DNA from 4 places in the Cedecea neteri genome. Region 1 is predicted to be linked to each of the others. Evidence: predicted binding sites of a transcription regulator. Region 1 holds the regulator's gene; each other region holds the start of a gene.

What was found. Region 1 encodes sigma-54, which starts transcription at its own class of promoters, with help from an activator protein. Its sites were predicted from a motif close to GTTGGCACANNTTTCGCTNT; they were not measured.
Region 2: the regulator sigma-54 is predicted to act here: its motif matches at 2,236-2,255, upstream of glnA (glutamate--ammonia ligase).
Region 3: the regulator sigma-54 is predicted to act here: its motif matches at 1,659-1,678, upstream of norV (anaerobic nitric oxide reductase flavorubredoxin).
Region 4: the regulator sigma-54 is predicted to act here: its motif matches at 1,619-1,638, upstream of LH86_RS09525 (pyridoxal-phosphate-dependent aminotransferase family protein).

Annotation. Positions count from the first base shown of each region.
Region 1 covers NZ_CP009459.1:608,304-612,618, forward strand. Annotated here, with positions in the region: gene lptA (lipopolysaccharide ABC transporter substrate-binding protein LptA) at 1-33, shown strand, start outside; gene lptB (LPS export ABC transporter ATP-binding protein) at 40-765, shown strand; gene rpoN (RNA polymerase factor sigma-54) at 814-2,247, shown strand; gene hpf (ribosome hibernation promoting factor) at 2,270-2,557, shown strand; gene ptsN (PTS IIA-like nitrogen regulatory protein PtsN) at 2,639-3,136, shown strand; gene rapZ (RNase adapter RapZ) at 3,183-4,037, shown strand; gene npr (PTS phosphocarrier protein NPr) at 4,034-4,306, shown strand.
Region 2 covers NZ_CP009459.1:1,125,146-1,129,460, reverse strand. Annotated here, with positions in the region: gene typA (ribosome-dependent GTPase TypA) at 142-1,965, opposite strand; gene glnA (glutamate--ammonia ligase) at 2,342-3,751, shown strand; gene glnL (nitrogen regulation protein NR(II)) at 4,011-4,315, shown strand, end outside.
Region 3 covers NZ_CP009459.1:4,536,510-4,540,824, forward strand. Annotated here, with positions in the region: gene norR (nitric oxide reductase transcriptional regulator NorR) at 1-1,505, opposite strand, end outside; gene norV (anaerobic nitric oxide reductase flavorubredoxin) at 1,727-3,178, shown strand; gene norW (NADH:flavorubredoxin reductase NorW) at 3,175-4,311, shown strand.
Region 4 covers NZ_CP009459.1:2,013,366-2,017,680, reverse strand. Annotated here, with positions in the region: gene hpxK (allantoate amidohydrolase) at 1-328, opposite strand, end outside; gene LH86_RS09525 (pyridoxal-phosphate-dependent aminotransferase family protein) at 328-1,569, opposite strand; gene LH86_RS09520 (MurR/RpiR family transcriptional regulator) at 1,756-2,595, opposite strand; gene LH86_RS09515 (gamma-glutamyltransferase family protein) at 2,718-4,301, shown strand; gene hpxX (oxalurate catabolism protein HpxX) at 4,313-4,315, shown strand, end outside.

The sequences.
Region 1 (4,315 bases):
GGCCAGCAACCGGCACCGAAAAAGAGTAACTAATTCGTTATGGCAACTTTAATTGCGAAAAATCTGGCCAAAGCCTATAAAGGCCGCCGCGTAGTCGAAGACGTCAGCCTGACCGTTAAATCGGGCGAAATTGTGGGGTTACTCGGGCCAAACGGCGCCGGTAAAACCACGACGTTTTACATGGTGGTGGGTATCGTGCCACGTGATGCGGGCAACATCATTATTGATGAAGAAGACATCAGCTTGCTGCCGCTGCATGCTCGAGCACGTCGCGGTATCGGTTATTTGCCACAGGAAGCGTCCATTTTCCGCCGCCTGAGCGTGTTTGATAACCTGATGGCGGTACTGCAGATTCGCGATGACCTGACGTCAGAGCAGCGTGACGATCGCGCTAACGAGCTGATGGAAGAGTTCCACATCTCGCACCTGCGCAACAACCTTGGGCAGTCGCTATCCGGCGGTGAACGTCGCCGCGTTGAAATCGCCCGCGCGCTGGCGGCCAACCCGAAATTCATTTTGCTGGATGAACCCTTTGCCGGGGTTGATCCTATTTCCGTCATTGATATCAAACGCATCATCGAGCACCTGCGTGACAGCGGCCTCGGCGTATTGATTACCGACCATAACGTCCGCGAAACGCTGGCCGTTTGCGAACGCGCCTACATCGTTAGTCAGGGGCACCTGATTGCCCACGGTACACCGGAAGAAATCCTTGAAGACGAGCAAGTTAAGCGAGTCTATCTGGGCGAAGAGTTCAGACTCTGATAGGGTGGGAAGTCTTACACGACTTATTTGAGGACGTTTGTTCTGAACATGAAGCAAGGTTTGCAATTACGGCTTAGCCAACAACTTGCTATGACGCCCCAGCTGCAGCAGGCTATCCGTCTGCTACAGCTCTCAACGTTAGAGCTTCAGCAAGAACTCCAGCAGGCACTGGACAGTAATCCATTGCTTGAGCAAACCGACCTACATGATGAGATCGATACTCAGGAAATGCCTGAGAGCGAAGCAATGGACACCCGTGAAGCCCTCGAGCAGAAAGAGATGCCCGATGAGCTGCCGCTGGATGCCAGTTGGGATGAAATTTATACCGCCGGTACTCCTTCAGGGACAGGAACGGACTATCTGGACGATGAGCTGCCGATCTACCAGGGTGAAACGACCCAGTCGCTACAGGACTACCTGATGTGGCAGGTCGATCTGACGCCATTTTCCGATACGGATGCCGCTATTGCGACGTCTATTGTCGATGCGGTGGATGAAACCGGGTATCTCACCGTTCCACTTGAAGACATTCTGGAAAGCCTGGGCCACGACGATGTGAGCCTTGACGAAGTGGAAGCCGTCCTCAAACGTATCCAGCGTTTTGATCCCGTCGGCGTGGCAGCACGGGACTTACGCGATTGCCTGTTAATTCAGCTTTCTCAGTACGCCAAAGAGACCCCATGGCTGGCGGAAGCCCGGCTTATCGTTAGCGATCATTTAGATCTGCTGGCAAATCACGACTTCCGGACGTTGATGCGGGTCACGCGCATCAAAGAGGACGCGCTTAAAGAGGCCATGTGCCTGATTCAGTCTCTTGATCCCCGCCCTGGCCAGTCGATCCAAACGGGTGAACCAGAGTACGTTATCCCTGATGTACTGGTGCGCAAACACCTGGCGCGCTGGGTTGTAGAGCTTAACGCAGACAGTATCCCACGCCTCAAAATCAACCAGCAATACGCAGCTATGAGCGGCAGCACGCGCAATGACAGCGACTCACAGTTTATACGCAGTAACCTGCAGGAAGCGAAATGGTTGATTAAAAGCCTGGAAAGTCGCAATGATACGTTATTACGCGTGAGCCGATGCATTGTCGAGCAGCAGCAGGCCTTCTTTGAGCACGGTGAAGAGCACATGAAACCGATGGTGCTGGCCGATATTGCTCAGGCAGTGGACATGCACGAGTCGACAATCTCGAGGGTGACCACTCAGAAATATTTGCATAGCCCACGCGGCATCTTTGAATTGAAATATTTCTTCTCCAGCCACGTCAATACCGAAGGTGGCGGTGAAGCCTCCTCCACGGCAATTCGGGCGCTGGTGAAGAAGTTAATAGCTGCGGAAAATCCCGCCAAACCGCTGAGCGACAGTAAGTTAACCTCAATGCTGTCGGATCAAGGTATTATGGTGGCGCGCCGCACAGTTGCGAAGTACCGAGAGTCTTTATCCATTCCACCGTCAAACCAGCGTAAACAGCTGGTGTGACTTCACCGATAAGGAAGACACTATGCAGCTCAACATTACGGGACAAAACGTCGAGATCACTGAAGCACTGCGTGAATTTCTGAACTCGAAGTTTGCCAAACTGGAGCAGTACTTCGAAAGAATCAACCAGGTCTATATTGTATTAAAGGTGGAAAAAGTCACCCATACAGCGGATGCTACGCTGCATGTGAACGGTGGAGAACTGCATGCCAGTGCCGAAGGCCAGGACATGTATGCGGCGATTGACGGCCTGATTGATAAACTGGCCCGACAGTTAACGAAACACAAAGATAAACTAAAACAACACTGATAATCCGGGCATCCGATGTGCATATGGCCGGCCCGCTGCTTAAGTAGCGGGCCGTTTGCACAAAAGTGCTTAGGTGAACTTATGATGAACAACGATTCCGCTCTACAACTGAGCAATGTCCTTAACCAGGAATGTACTCGCAGTGGCGTCCACTGCCAGAGTAAAAAACGCGCGCTGGAAATCATCAGCGAACTGGCAGCCAAACAGCTTGGCCTTCCGCCGCAGGTTGTTTTCGAAGCCGTGCTGACCCGTGAGCGTATGGGCAGTACCGGCATTGGCAACGGTATCGCTATTCCCCACGGCAAGCTGGAGGAAGATACGCTTCGCGCCGTCGGCGTCTTTATTCAACTGGAAACACCAATCGCTTTTGATGCCATCGACAATCAGCCGGTTGACCTGTTATTTGCGTTGCTGGTACCGGCTGACCAGACGAAAACCCACCTGCACACGCTTTCTCTGGTGGCCAAGCGTCTGGCGGATAAAACCATTTGTCGCAGGCTGCGCTCAGCCAGCAGCGACGAAGAGCTTTACCAGATAATTACTGAAACAGAAGTCGATAACGACAGCGAAAATGAATAGTTGGCGCGTTTGATGTCTCAGACAGATAAATCGGGAGAATGATTACATGGTGCTGATGATTGTCAGCGGCCGCTCAGGTTCAGGGAAGTCTGTAGCCTTGCGCGCACTGGAAGATATGGGATTCTATTGCGTGGATAACCTGCCGGTTGTCCTGTTGCCAGAGCTGGCAAAAACGCTTGCCGATCGGCAAATCTCTGCCGCCGTCAGCATCGACGTGCGCAACATGCCAGAGTCGCCAGAAATCTTCGAGCACGCGATGGACAGCCTGCCGGACGCTTTTTCTCCGCAGTTACTGTTCCTTGATGCCGATCGTAATACGCTGATTCGCCGCTACAGTGACACGCGTCGCCTTCATCCGCTTTCCAGCAAAAATCTCTCTTTGGAAAGTGCGATTGACGAAGAAAGCGATCTCCTCGAACCGCTAAAATCCCGCGCGGACCTGATCATCGACACCTCTGAAATGTCGGTACACGAACTGGCGGAGATGCTGCGTACTCGTCTGTTGGGCAAACGTGAACGCGAACTCACCATGGTGTTCGAGTCTTTCGGCTTTAAGCACGGCATACCGATTGACGCCGATTACGTGTTCGACGTGCGTTTTCTTCCAAACCCACACTGGGATCCAAAACTGCGTCCAATGACCGGCCTCGATCGCCCGGTCGCCGCCTTCCTCGACAGGCACACAGAAGTACACAATTTTATCTACCAGACCCGCAGCTATCTTGAGTTATGGTTACCGATGCTGGAAACCAACAACCGTAGCTACCTGACCGTGGCGATTGGCTGTACCGGCGGTAAACACCGTTCGGTTTATATTGCAGAGCAGCTGGCCGATTACTTCCGTTCACGCGGGAAGAACGTCCAGTCCCGTCACCGCACTCTGGAAAAACGTAAAACATGAGCGTAAAGCAGACCGTTGAAATCACCAACAAGCTGGGCATGCACGCGCGCCCGGCGATGAAACTGTTTGAGCTGGTACAAAGTTTTGACGCAGAAGTGATGCTGAGAAACGAAGCAGGCACCGAAGCTGAAGCCAGCAGCGTGATTGCCCTGCTGATGCTGGACTCCGCCAAAGGAGGCCACATCGAAATCGAGGTGACTGGCCCGGAAGAAGAGCAAGCCCTGGCGGCAGTGATTGCTCTGTTCAATGCCGGATTTGACGAAGACTAACCGCTGCGC
Region 2 (4,315 bases), 520 kb from region 1:
TCCTTTCCGACATGGAGAAATAACTGTAGCGGGAAAGGCTGACTTTGACTATCAGAGGAAGGCGAGGTTGCGCATTCTAAGGCAGAAATAAAAAAGCCCCGCCTTTACAGGCAGGGCTTCAGCAGACTGCAGAAAAGAAACTTAAGCTTCTTTGCTACCACGACCCGCACGTTTACGGTCGTTTTCAGTCAGGTGGCGCTTACGGATACGCACGGACAGCGGAGTCACTTCTACCAGTTCGTCATCATCGATGAACTCCAGAGCTTGCTCCAGGGTCATTTTCTGCGCAGGAACCAGGGTGGTCGCTTCGTCAGTACCGGAAGCACGCATGTTGGTCAGCTTCTTACCGGTCAGGCAGTTTACGGTCAGGTCGTTAGAACGACTGTGAATACCGATGATCTGGCCTTCGTAAACTTCAGCCCCGTGGCCCAGGAACAACTTGCCGCGATCCTGCAGACCGAACAGCGCAAACGCAACCGCTTTACCCTGACCGTTAGAGATCAGTACGCCGTTCTGGCGCTGGCCCACTTCGCCCTGACGGATATCGTCATAGTGGCTGAAGGTGGAGTACAGCAGACCGGTACCGGAGGTCATGGTCATGAATTCGTTACGGAAGCCGATCAGACCACGGCTTGGGATAACGTAGTCAAGACGCACGCGGCCTTTGCCGTCTGGATTCATGTTTTTCAGGTCGCCTTTACGCTCACCGAGCGCCTGCATCACGGCACCCTGATGCTGCTCTTCAACGTCCAGAGTCACGTTCTCGAACGGCTCTTGTTTACGGCCGTCGATTTCGCGGAAGATAACTTTCGGACGGGATACCGCCAGCTCGAAACCTTCACGACGCATGTTTTCGATAAGAACAGACAGGTGCAGTTCACCACGACCGGAAACGCGGAATGCGTCCGCATCTTCGGTTTCTTCAACGCGCAGCGCAACGTTGTGAACCAGCTCTTTGTTCAGACGATCCAGAATCTGACGAGAGGTCACGAACTTACCTTCTTTACCGCAGAACGGAGAGGTGTTGACGTTGAAGAACATGGAAACGGTTGGTTCATCTACGGACAGCGCTGGCAGCGCTTCAACATTTTGTGGATCGCAAATGGTGTCGGAGATGTTCAGTTCGCCCAGGCCGGTGATAGCGATGATGTCGCCAGCTTCAGCTTCGGTAGACTCGATACGCTCCAGACCCAGGTGAGTCAGTACTTTACCGACTTTACCGTTACGGGTTTTCCCTTCGCTATCAATGATAGTGATCTGCTGGTTTGGCTTCACTTTACCGCGTTTGATGCGGCCGATGCCGATTACGCCAACGTAGTTGTTGTAGTCCAGCTGGGAAATTTGCATCTGCAGTGGACCATCGAGGTCAACGCTTGGTGCCGGTACGCGATCAACGATAGCCTGGTACAGCGGGGTCATGTCTTCCGCCATATCAGTGTGATCCATACCCGCGATGCCGTTCAGTGCGGATGCATAGATGATTGGGAAGTCGAGCTGTTCGTCGGTCGCATCAAGGTTAACGAACAGGTCAAAGACCTGATCCACAACCCAGTCAGGACGCGCGCCAGGGCGGTCAACTTTGTTGATAACCACGATCGGCTTCAAACCATGGGCAAACGCCTTCTTGGTTACGAAGCGCGTCTGCGGCATTGGGCCATCCATTGCGTCAACCACCAGCAGAACGGAGTCAACCATTGACATTACGCGCTCAACTTCACCACCGAAGTCGGCGTGTCCTGGGGTATCAACGATGTTGATACGGTAGTCATTCCATTTGATAGCGGTGTTTTTAGCGAGGATGGTAATCCCACGCTCTTTCTCCAGGTCATTGGAGTCCATCACGCGTTCAGTAGTTTCAGCACGCTCACTGAAGGTACCAGACTGCTGCAGCAGCTTATCAACCAGGGTAGTTTTACCGTGGTCAACGTGCGCGATGATGGCGATATTACGCAGATTTTCGATCACAACTTTGCCTCAGGCATTAGAAATAGCGCGTTATTGTACACGTATTAATCGAAGGACAGAACAGGATCACAAAGAACCTTTACAAACAATGCAGAAAGTAAGGGTTTGTGATCGCTTTCACGGAGCTAAAAAGGGAGCCATAACGTAAATTGCACCAATATGGTGCTCAGGTTTCATACTGAAGCACTATATTGGTGCAAATTATTCATCCTGGTGCAGCCCTTTTGCACTATGGTGCGCATGATAGCGCCTTTTTAGGGTGATTTAAAAGTTGGCACAGATTTCGCTTTAAACATTTCATGGCGAAAAGCCACATTAAGAAGTGTTTGATTACCTCGTTACCACGACGACTACACCAATCCGGGAGAGTTTAAGTATGTCCGCTGAACACGTTTTGACGATGCTGAATGAGCATGAAGTTAAGTTTGTTGATCTGCGCTTTACCGACACTAAAGGTAAAGAACAGCACGTCACTATTCCTGCTCATCAGGTAAATGCTGACTTCTTCGAAGAAGGCAAAATGTTTGACGGCTCCTCGATTGGTGGCTGGAAAGGTATCAACGAATCCGACATGGTGCTGATGCCAGACCCAACGACGGCGGTTATCGACCCGTTCTTCGCGGACTCTACCCTGATTATCCGCTGTGACATTCTCGAGCCAGGCACCATGCAGGGCTACGACCGTGACCCGCGTTCTATTGCAAAACGCGCTGAAGACTACCTGCGCTCTACCGGCATCGCAGACACCGTTCTGTTCGGGCCAGAGCCAGAGTTCTTCCTGTTCGACGACATTCGCTTCGGCAGCTCTATCTCCGGCTCCCACGTTGCTATCGATGATATCGAAGGCGCATGGAACACCGGCACCAAATACGAAGGCGGTAACAAAGGCCATCGTCCAGCGGTGAAAGGCGGTTACTTCCCAGTGCCACCGGTCGACTCTTCTCAGGACCTGCGTTCTGCTATGTGTCTGACCATGGAGCAGATGGGCCTGGTTGTTGAAGCTCATCACCACGAAGTGGCGACCGCTGGTCAGAACGAAGTGGCTACCCGCTTCAACACCATGACCAAAAAAGCTGACGAAATTCAGATCTACAAATACGTTGTGCACAACGTGGCTCACGCTTACGGCAAAACTGCGACCTTTATGCCAAAACCAATGTTTGGCGATAACGGTTCCGGCATGCACTGCCACATGTCTCTGTCCAAGAACGGCGTAAACCTGTTCTCCGGTGACAAATATGCTGGCCTGTCTGAGCAAGCGCTGTACTACATCGGTGGTGTTATCAAACACGCTAAAGCGATCAACGCCCTGGCGAACCCAACCACCAACTCCTACAAGCGTCTGGTCCCAGGCTACGAAGCTCCAGTTATGCTGGCTTACTCTGCCCGTAACCGTTCTGCTTCTATCCGTATCCCAGTTGTTGCGTCTCCGAAAGCACGTCGTATCGAAGTGCGCTTCCCGGACCCAGCGGCTAACCCATACCTGTGCTTCGCAGCGCTGCTGATGGCCGGTCTGGACGGTATTAAGAACAAGATCCACCCTGGCGAAGCCATGGATAAAAACCTGTATGACCTGCCGCCAGAAGAAGCGAAAGAGATCCCACAGGTTGCTGGCTCTCTGGAAGAAGCACTGAATGCACTGAGCGAAGACCGTGAGTTCCTGACTGCGGGCGGCGTATTCACCGACGACGCTATCGATGCTTACATCGCTCTGCGCACTGAAGAAAACGACCGCGTGCGCATGACTCCGCATCCGGTAGAGTTCGAGCTGTACTACAGCGTCTAATAGTTTAGAAATCCAACGAATTTCGTGTTGCAGTAAGGCGGCAACTGAGTGAATCCCTGGGAGCATAGCTAACTATGTGACCAGGGTAAGTGAGGGCAGCCAACGCAACTGTAGCGCGAAGGGCGTTAGGAGTTTTTGTTGCCGTGGAAACTTTGGCCCATCTTCGGATGGGCTTTTTTCTCCATCGGCCCCCCTTGTGACGCTGTTTTTTGTCACCCAAAGACTATAATGCACTAAAACGGTGCACGGAGACTGCTGTATGGCAACTGGCGCGCTGCCCGATGCTGGGCAGATTCTGAATTCTCTCATCAACAGCATCCTGCTCGTGGATGACGAGCTGGCGGTTCACTACGCCAACCCTGCGGCTCAGCAACTGCTGGCGCAGAGTTCACGCAAGCTGTACGGCACACCTTTGCCGGATCTCTTGAGTTATTTCTCGTTGAATATTGGCGTCATGCAGGAAAGCCTGATGGCAGGCCAGGGGTTTACCGACAACGAGGTGACGCTGGTCATTGATGGCCGATCGCACATTCTTTCTCTGACGGCGCAAAAGCTGCCGGAAGG
Region 3 (4,315 bases), 730 kb from region 1:
CTCTTCGCCAGCCGGTGGAGGTTGGCCACGTCGACGCCGAGCTGCCGGGCACTGGCCGCCCAGTTATTGCCGTGGCGGGCAAGCGATTCCAGGATCCTGTCGCGCTGAAACGCATCGGTCGCTTCCCGCAGGCTGACAAAATGGGTATCTACAGGCGGACTTTCTGGCTCGTGGGCGACAACATCTGGCTGACCGGAAATCTGGAAATGCTGAGGCTGAAGCACTAGCTCGCCCTGCGGATAACCGGCGCGGGCCAGCACAATCGCGCGATAAATGGCGTGTTCCAGCTCGCGAATATTCCCCGGCCAGCCATACTGCGCCAGAAGCATCCGAGCTGATTCACTCAGCACAATCTGTTTCAGCCCCATTTTCATGCGGCTTTGCTCGCAGAAAAAGCCGGCCAACAGCACGATGTCCTTTCCCCGCTCGCGTAACGGCGGAACATGCAGCGGAAAAACGCTCAGGCGGTGAAACAGGTCGGCGCGGAATTCACCGGCCAGCACCTGCTGGCGAAGATCGCGGTTGGTCGCGGCCAATACCCGTACATCCACGCGCTGGCTGCGGTCGTCCCCTACCCGCTGAATATCGCCGTACTGCAGCACGCGCAGCAGTTTGGCCTGCAGCGCCAGCGGCAGTTCACCGATTTCATCGAGGAACAGCGTGCCGTTATCCGCCATTTCAAACTTGCCGGTGCGGTGATGAATCGCCCCGGTAAAAGCGCCCTTCACATGGCCGAACAGCTCACTCTCCGCCACGCTTTCCGGCAGCGCGGCGCAGTTAAGGTACACCAGCGGACTTGCCACCCTGGCCGATCCGGCGTGAATCGCCCGCGCCACCAGCTCTTTCCCGACGCCCGTCTCGCCGGTAATCAGCACGTTCAGATCGGAGCTGGCAACAATCTCGATCTCTTTTTTCAGCTGGATGATGCCTGCCGAGCGGCCAATCATCTCCCCGGCGGCCTCCCGCGCAATAGCGGGCTGCACCGTGCCTTCCGGCGTTTGCTTTTCAAGCTGCTCCAGCAGCAAAGCGTTGTTCAGCGCCCCGGATGCCAGCACGCCAATCAACCTGAGCTCCTCATCGCTGAAGCCGTCGAACTGATAAGGATCCATGCCGTCCACGGTCAGCGCCCCGATCAGCGTCTGGTCGGCAAACAGCGGCAGCCCCAGGCAGGCGTGAACCTTAAGATCTTCATGGTCTGGAATCAGGCCGTCATACGGGTCGGGCAGCTCGCTATCGGCCGGGAAACGCACCACGTCCCCTGCGCGGGCAATGGCCTCCAGCCTCGGATGCGCATCAACGGCAAAACGCCGCCCCAACACGTCGATGGCAAGGCCGTCTATCGCCAGCGGATAGAAATGCCGCGACTCGTAGCGCAGCAGCGCCGTGGCATCGCCGCCGAGCAGCTTCCTCAGGGTTCGGATAACGCGGGTAAAGCGATCGGAATGGCTGATGCCGCTCTGCAGTTCGATTGCAATGGCGGCGAGAGAAGACATCGACAGGCTCATGGGGAGGCTCCTGGAACGCGGGGCGTTCAGCTTACGCCCGAGTAGTCAAAATGACAAACACTAGAGTCATTATGACCAAACAAGATAATGTCATTATGACAAAACCACAGAACAAATAAAAAATAAAACCATTAAAAATCAAAATATTAAAAAACTGGCACGATACTCGCAATAACACAGCCATTGAAGTACTTAACGCTATGACATCAATGAGGTTCTCAATGGCTATTCAGGTTAAAAACAACATTCAGTGGGTTGGGCAACGTGACTGGGAAGTGCGTGATTTTCACGGCACGGAATATAAAACGCTGCGCGGCAGCAGCTACAACAGCTACCTCATTCGCGAAGAAAAAACCGTCCTGATCGACACCGTCGACCACAAGTTCAGCCGCGAGTTTGTGCAAAACCTTGAGCGTGAAATCGACCTTAACACGCTCGACTACATCATTATCAACCACGCGGAAGAAGACCACGCGGGGGCGCTGACCGAGCTGATGTCACGCATCCCGCACACCCCCATTTACTGCACCGCCAACGGCATCGATTCGATTAACGGCCATCACCATCACCCGGAGTGGAACTTTAAGGTGGTGAAAACCGGCGACAGCCTGGACATCGGCAATGGCAAACAGCTGATCTTCGTTGAAACGCCGATGCTGCACTGGCCGGACAGCATGATGACCTATCTGACCGGCGATGCGGTGCTGTTCAGCAACGACGCCTTCGGCCAGCATTACTGCGATGAACACCTGTTTAACGACGAAGTGGATCAGACCGAGCTGTTTGAGCAATGCCAGCGCTACTACGCCAACATCCTGACGCCGTTCAGCCGCCTGGTCACGCCAAAAATTACCGAAATCCTCGGCTTCAACCTACCGGTGGAGATGATTGCCACCTCCCACGGCGTGGTCTGGCGCGACAACCCAACGCAAATCGTTGAGCTGTACCTGAAATGGGCCGCCGATTACCAGGAAGACCGCATCACGTTGTTCTACGACACGATGTCAAACAACACCCGTATGATGGCGGACGCCATTGCCCAGGGCATTCACGAAGTTGACCCGCGCGTGGCGGTGAAAATCTTCAACGTAGCCCGCAGCGATAAAAACGAAATACTGACCAACGTGTTCCGCTCCAAAGGCGTGCTGGTCGGCACCTCCACCATGAACAATGTGATGATGCCGAAAATCGCCGGGCTGGTGGAAGAGATCACCGGGCTGCGCTTCCGCAACAAACGCGCCAGCGCCTTCGGCTCCCACGGCTGGAGCGGCGGCGCGGTCGATCGTCTTTCTACCCGCCTGCAGGACGCCGGGTTTGAAATGTCCCTCAGCCTGAAAGCGAAATGGCGCCCGGACGGCAACGCGCTGGAGCTTTGCCGCGAACACGGTCGCGAAATCGCCCGTCAGTGGGCGCTTTCCCCGCTGCCGGTGGATCAGGATGCAACCAGCGTCGCTCCGCTAGCCGAAGAAGCAACGGCTGAATCCACCAGCGCCGGCCTCGGCCCCTGCATGCAGTGCAGCGTTTGCCAGTGGATTTACGATCCAACCCTGGGCGAACCGATGCAGGCCGTTGAGCCTGGCACGCCGTGGAGCGAAGTGCCTGACAGTTTCCTGTGCCCTGAATGTTCGCTGGGCAAAGACGTCTTCGACGAACTGGCAACGGAGGCCAAATGAACAAGGGCATTGTGATCATCGGCTCGGGCTTTGCCGCCCGCCAGCTGGTGAAAAATATCCGCAAACACAGCGCAGACGTGCCCATCCGACTGATTGCCGCCGACAGCGCCGACGAGTACAACAAACCGGATTTGAGCCACGTCATCAGTTTAAACCAGCGAGCCGAAGCGATGACTCGCCAGCAGGCTGGCGCATTTGCGGAGCAGTTCAACCTGACGCTGCACGCCAATAGCTGGGTCAGCAGCCTCGACCCCAACAACAAACTGGTCAACTGCGGCGAGCGGCAGTGGCGCTACGACAAACTGGTGCTGGCAACCGGCTCTGCCGCCCTGTTGCCGCCCGTTTCCGGCAAAGAGTTGATGACGACGCTCAACAGCCAGCAGGAATATCAGGCCTGCGAAACCCGGCTGCGCGACGCCCGGCGGGTGATGATCCTCGGCGGTGGGCTGATTGGCAGCGAACTGGCGATGGATTTCTGCCGTGCAGGCAAAGAGGTTGTGCTGGTGGATAACGCCAGCCACCTGATGGCGTCGCTGCTTCCGGCGGAGGTCAGCGGCCGCCTGCAATCCCGCCTGAATGAGATGGGCGTCGAGCTGCTGTTCAACCAGCGTCTGGAAGCCGTAAGCCAGATGGAGTCAGGGATGTGCGCCACGCTCAACAACGGGCGTAATCTGCATGTTGATGCAGTGGTGTCCGCCATCGGCCTGCGCCCGAACGTTGGGCTGGCACAGCATGCAGGGCTTGAGGTTAACCGTGGTATCCAGGTGAACAGCCAGTTGCAAACATCTGACCCGGATATTTACGCCCTCGGCGACTGCGCAGAAATCGACGGCAAAGTGCTGCCTTTCCTGCAACCGATTCAGCTCAGCGCGATGACGCTGGCGAAAAACCTGCTCGGAGCGAGCGACGCGCTTTCCCTTCCGGCGATGCTGGTCAAGGTGAAAACGCCAGAGATGCCGCTGCACCTGGCCGGAGAAACCCAGCGTCGCGACCTGATCTGGCAGATTACCGCCAGCCCGCAGGGGTTGATTGCCAAAGGGATGGACGCTGCGCAGCAGCTAAGGGCGTTTATCGTTAGCGAGGAATATATGAAGCAGGCGTTTAGTTTGGTGCGGGAGCTGCAATTAGGCTGAAGGG
Region 4 (4,315 bases), 1.4 Mb from region 1:
CCAGGGCGCACAGCACGCCGAGCATCCCATCGTAGCGGCCCGCATTACGCACCGTATCAAGATGGGACCCCAGCAGAATCGCCTGCGCGCCTTCTTGCTTGCCTTCATAGCGCCCACAAACATTGCCGACCGCGTCCTGCCAGGTTGTCATGCCGAGCTGCTCCATCCAGCCAGCTACCAGCTGATTCGCCCGCAGATGCTGCACCGAAAGGTAAACCCGGGTCAGCTGGCCCGCGCTTTCGCTGATAGCGGCCAGTTGGTCAGCCCTGTCCATTACGCGCTGGGCCGCAATTTCTGCATAATTCAAACCCATAAGCGGCGTGCCCATTAGCGAGCACCCTGCGCGTAAACGTTCCACGCCGCCTGCATCGCTTCACCCTGCACGCTTTTAAAGCCGAGGCGGTTAAGCACCGCTTCCAGCGCGGTGAGCGTTTGCAGCACGCAGTCTTTGCGGGCGTTATAGCCCATCGTGCCGATACGCCAGATTTTGCCCTGCAGCGGGCCGAAGGAGGTGCCGATCTCGATATGGAAATCTTCCAGCAGCAGCTTACGCACTTCTTCGCCGTGAACCTGCGCCGGGATAGTCACGCCGAGCACGTTGTTCATCTTGTGGTTAAGGTCGCCGAAGGTTTCCAGCCCCATGCCCTGGATCCCCGCCACCATCGCCCTGCCGTGCAGCTCATGACGGGCAATGCCGGCGTCCAGACCTTCTTCCAGGATAACGCGGGCGCATTCGCGGGCAGCAAACAGCATGCTCGTTGCTTCGGTGTGGTGGTTCAGGCGTTCCGGCCCCCAGTAGTCCATGATCATGCCCAGATCGAAGTAGTTGGAGTAGATCATCTCTTCGTCTCCGTCCTGATGGGCAGCGGTGCGAATACCTTCTTCCACGCATTTACGGCGGCGAATAGCCTCTTCCATTTTCGGGCTAAGGGTGACCGGTGAGCTGCCTGACGGGCCGCCCAGGCACTTCTGTAACCCGGCGGAAACGGCATCCAGTCCCCAGGCATCGGTGAGCAGTTCGTTCCCGCCAAACGACGCCGTGGCATCGGTGTAAAACAGCACGCCGTAGCGGCGGCAAATCTCGCCCAGTTCGGCCAGCGGCTGCAGCATCGTGGTGGAAGTATCGCCCTGCACGGTCAGCAGCAGGCGAGGTTTTACCGCTTTGATGGCATCTTCGATTTGCTGCGGGCTGAATACTTCGCCCCACGGCACTTCAATAGTGTGGACTTCAGCGCGACAGCGGCGGGCAATCTCACACAGCAGGTGACCAAAGCGGCCAAACACGGGCACAAGCACTTTATCGCCAGGGCGAATAGCCGACAGCAAAATGGCCTCGATCCCGGCGCGGGAAGTGCCGTCCACCAGCATCGTCCACTTGTTTTCGGTGCGGAAGAGCTCGCGGTACAGCACCATCACCTCATTCATATAACCCGTCATCACCGGGTCGTACTGGCCGATAAGCTGGCTCGCCATGGCACGCAGCACGCGCGGATCGGCATTGATCGGGCCTGGCCCCATCAGCAAACGGTGCGGCGGATTGATCTGGGAAAACTGCTGAATATCAAACATGGCGATTCCTTGAGTCTGAGATTGAAACAAAAGATTCTTATAACCATCTTTTGCAACTAATGTGCCAGCCGCAGGCAAAATTTTTTCCGGCTGACAGGCTTAAGCCAGCGCGGAAAAACAGGTTTGGGTAAAAACGATGAACTCTTTTGGCTCACCCGAACTGTGCAGCTGCACCAGCGGGGAGCATCAACGCTGTTCGAGCTCGTCCAGCTCTGTATACAATTCAGCGATATTATGGATACGCTGACGTCCAGTGGTCAATGATTCATGCAGCACCGCGTTAGCCAGTAAATTCACCAGGCTCATGGCGCTGCTGTAACTGTCGAACGCCGAAACGCTATCGAGCGGCGCGCTCAAATGCCAGCCAGAGTAATCTGCCAGCCCCGCCGAACCCGGCTCGCTCAGCACCACCAGCGGTATACCGCGCTGCTGCAAACTGACGAGCAGCGGCTTGACAATGCGCGGTCGGCGGCGAAATGCCACGGTGACCACACAATCTTCCGGGCCAATATCCACCAGCTCTTCCGCCAACGTCTGCCCCGGCTGCGGGAGCAGATGTACGCCGCTGCGCACCTGCAAAAGCTGCTGGCGCAAGTGCATCGCCACCGGCCAGGAGTTACGCATCCCAATGATAAATAGGCGCTTCCCGGTCACAAGGGCATTGACCACTTCGGCAAACGGACCCGCTTCCAGCTGATTCACCAGTTGAGTGAGGTTCGCCATTTCCTGCTTGTAATGACGCGCCAGCAGCGTATTGCCCTGCACGGCATCGCGGTTTTCCGTCAGCGGCATCCCGCTCTGCCGCAGGGTACGCAGCTCTTCGCGCATATCTTTGTAGCGCTCGTAGCCTAAGCGCTTAAACAGGCGGCTCACGGTGGCCTTAGACACGCCTGAAAGCCGCGCCAGCTCGGCGCTGTTGTAGCTGATCAAGTCATCAAAATGGTCAACGATGAAGGAGGCCACGCGCTGCTCCTGCGGGGAAAAAAGCGCCCATGATGCCCGCAACCGCTCGTCTAACTGTTTCATGCTGACTCCTGTAACTTTTGTTTCATCGAAGCCTGACACAGTGAAACGATCCTCGTCAACCTGGAACATCTCTTGCTTCGGATTTCCCTATCCGAGCGGAATTCCTGCAAGAGAAGAAAAATATGCAAAGCAATATGGCCCCCGGTGGCATGGCGGTGACGCCTCACCATCTGGCCTCTGAAAGTGCGCTCTCCGTCCTGCGTCAGGGCGGCGATGCGATTGAAGCGATGGTCGCAGCCGCCGCCACTATCGCGGTGGTTTATCCGCATATGAACGGCATAGGCGGGGACGGATTTTGGCTGATTGTTCCGCCAGAAGGCGAACCCGTAGCCATCGACGCCAGCGGCGCTGCCGGCTCACTGGCGTCACTGGATTTCTACCGGGGAGAACGCGCCATTCCCCATCGCGGCACTCGGGCTGCATTGACCGTGCCCGGCACGCTGAGCGGCTGGGCAGAAGCGCTAAAAGTGTCATCGGAGCTTGGCGGCGGGCAGATGCCGCTTTCCCGCTTAATGGCCGATGCTATTCGCTATGCGGCGGACGGGATCCCGGTCACCGCCTCTCAGGCGAACGCGACACAAAGCAAGTACGCCGAGCTGGTTGATGTTCCTGGTTTTGCCAACACCTTCCTGCAGCGTGGTGAAGTGCCCGCGACCGGGAGTCGTTTCACACAGCCCCGACTGGCCGCGACCCTGACGCGAATGACGGTTGAAGGCCTGGACAGTTTCTATCGCGGCCCGCTGGCTTCAATCATTGCCGAAGAGCTGGCCGAACTGGGGCTGCCGATCGTCGCGGCTGACCTCGCAGCACATCGGGCAACCCGCAGCAAACCACTTCGACTTGAGCACCAGGCCGGGGAAGTTTTTAATCTCGCCCCGCCGACGCAAGGGCTGGTCTCGCTGGCGATCCTCGGCATTACTGACCGCCTGTCGATGGCAAACGCCAGTGAAGTTCAGACCATACACCGCATCGTGGAAGCCACCAAAAAAGCCTTTGCGCTGCGCGACAGGCATATCACCGACCCACGCCTGATCGCGACCTCAATACAAAACCTGCTAGATCCTGAAGAGTTGGATCTGCTGGCCGCGAAAATTGACGACCAGAGCGCCGCCCCATGGGGCAAAGGCAAAGGCCCGGGCGACACGGTCTGGATGGGTGTTATAGACGGTAACGGCCTGGCCGTGTCGTTTATCCAAAGTATTTATCACGAGTTCGGCAGCGGGGTTGTGCTGCCTAAAAGCGGCGTGCTATGGCAAAACCGCGGCGCTTCTTTCAGCCTCGATGCGGATCATCTGCTGGCGCTGGCACCGGGCAAAAAACCGTTCCACACCCTGAACCCGGCGGCGGCCAGGCTCGCCGATGGCAGAACGCTGGTCTACGGCTCGATGGGCGGCGACGGCCAGCCGCAAACACAGGCGACAATCTTTACCCGCTATGTGCTGCAGGGCATCGATTTACAGGAGGCGATTTGCGCGCCGCGCTGGCTGCTGGGCCGCACCTGGGGGCAGGTTTCCGACAGTCTTAAACTTGAAAGCCGCTTCAGCCCCGACACCGTCACTGCGCTTGAGGCTCTGGGACACGAAGTAGAAACAGTCCCTGCCTTCAGCGAGATCGTCGGCCACGCCGGCGCCATCGTCAGACATACCAATGGCATGCTCGAAGGTGCGTGGGATCCCCGCAGCAACGGCAGCGCCGCAGGCTTTTGAGGAAAATATCAATG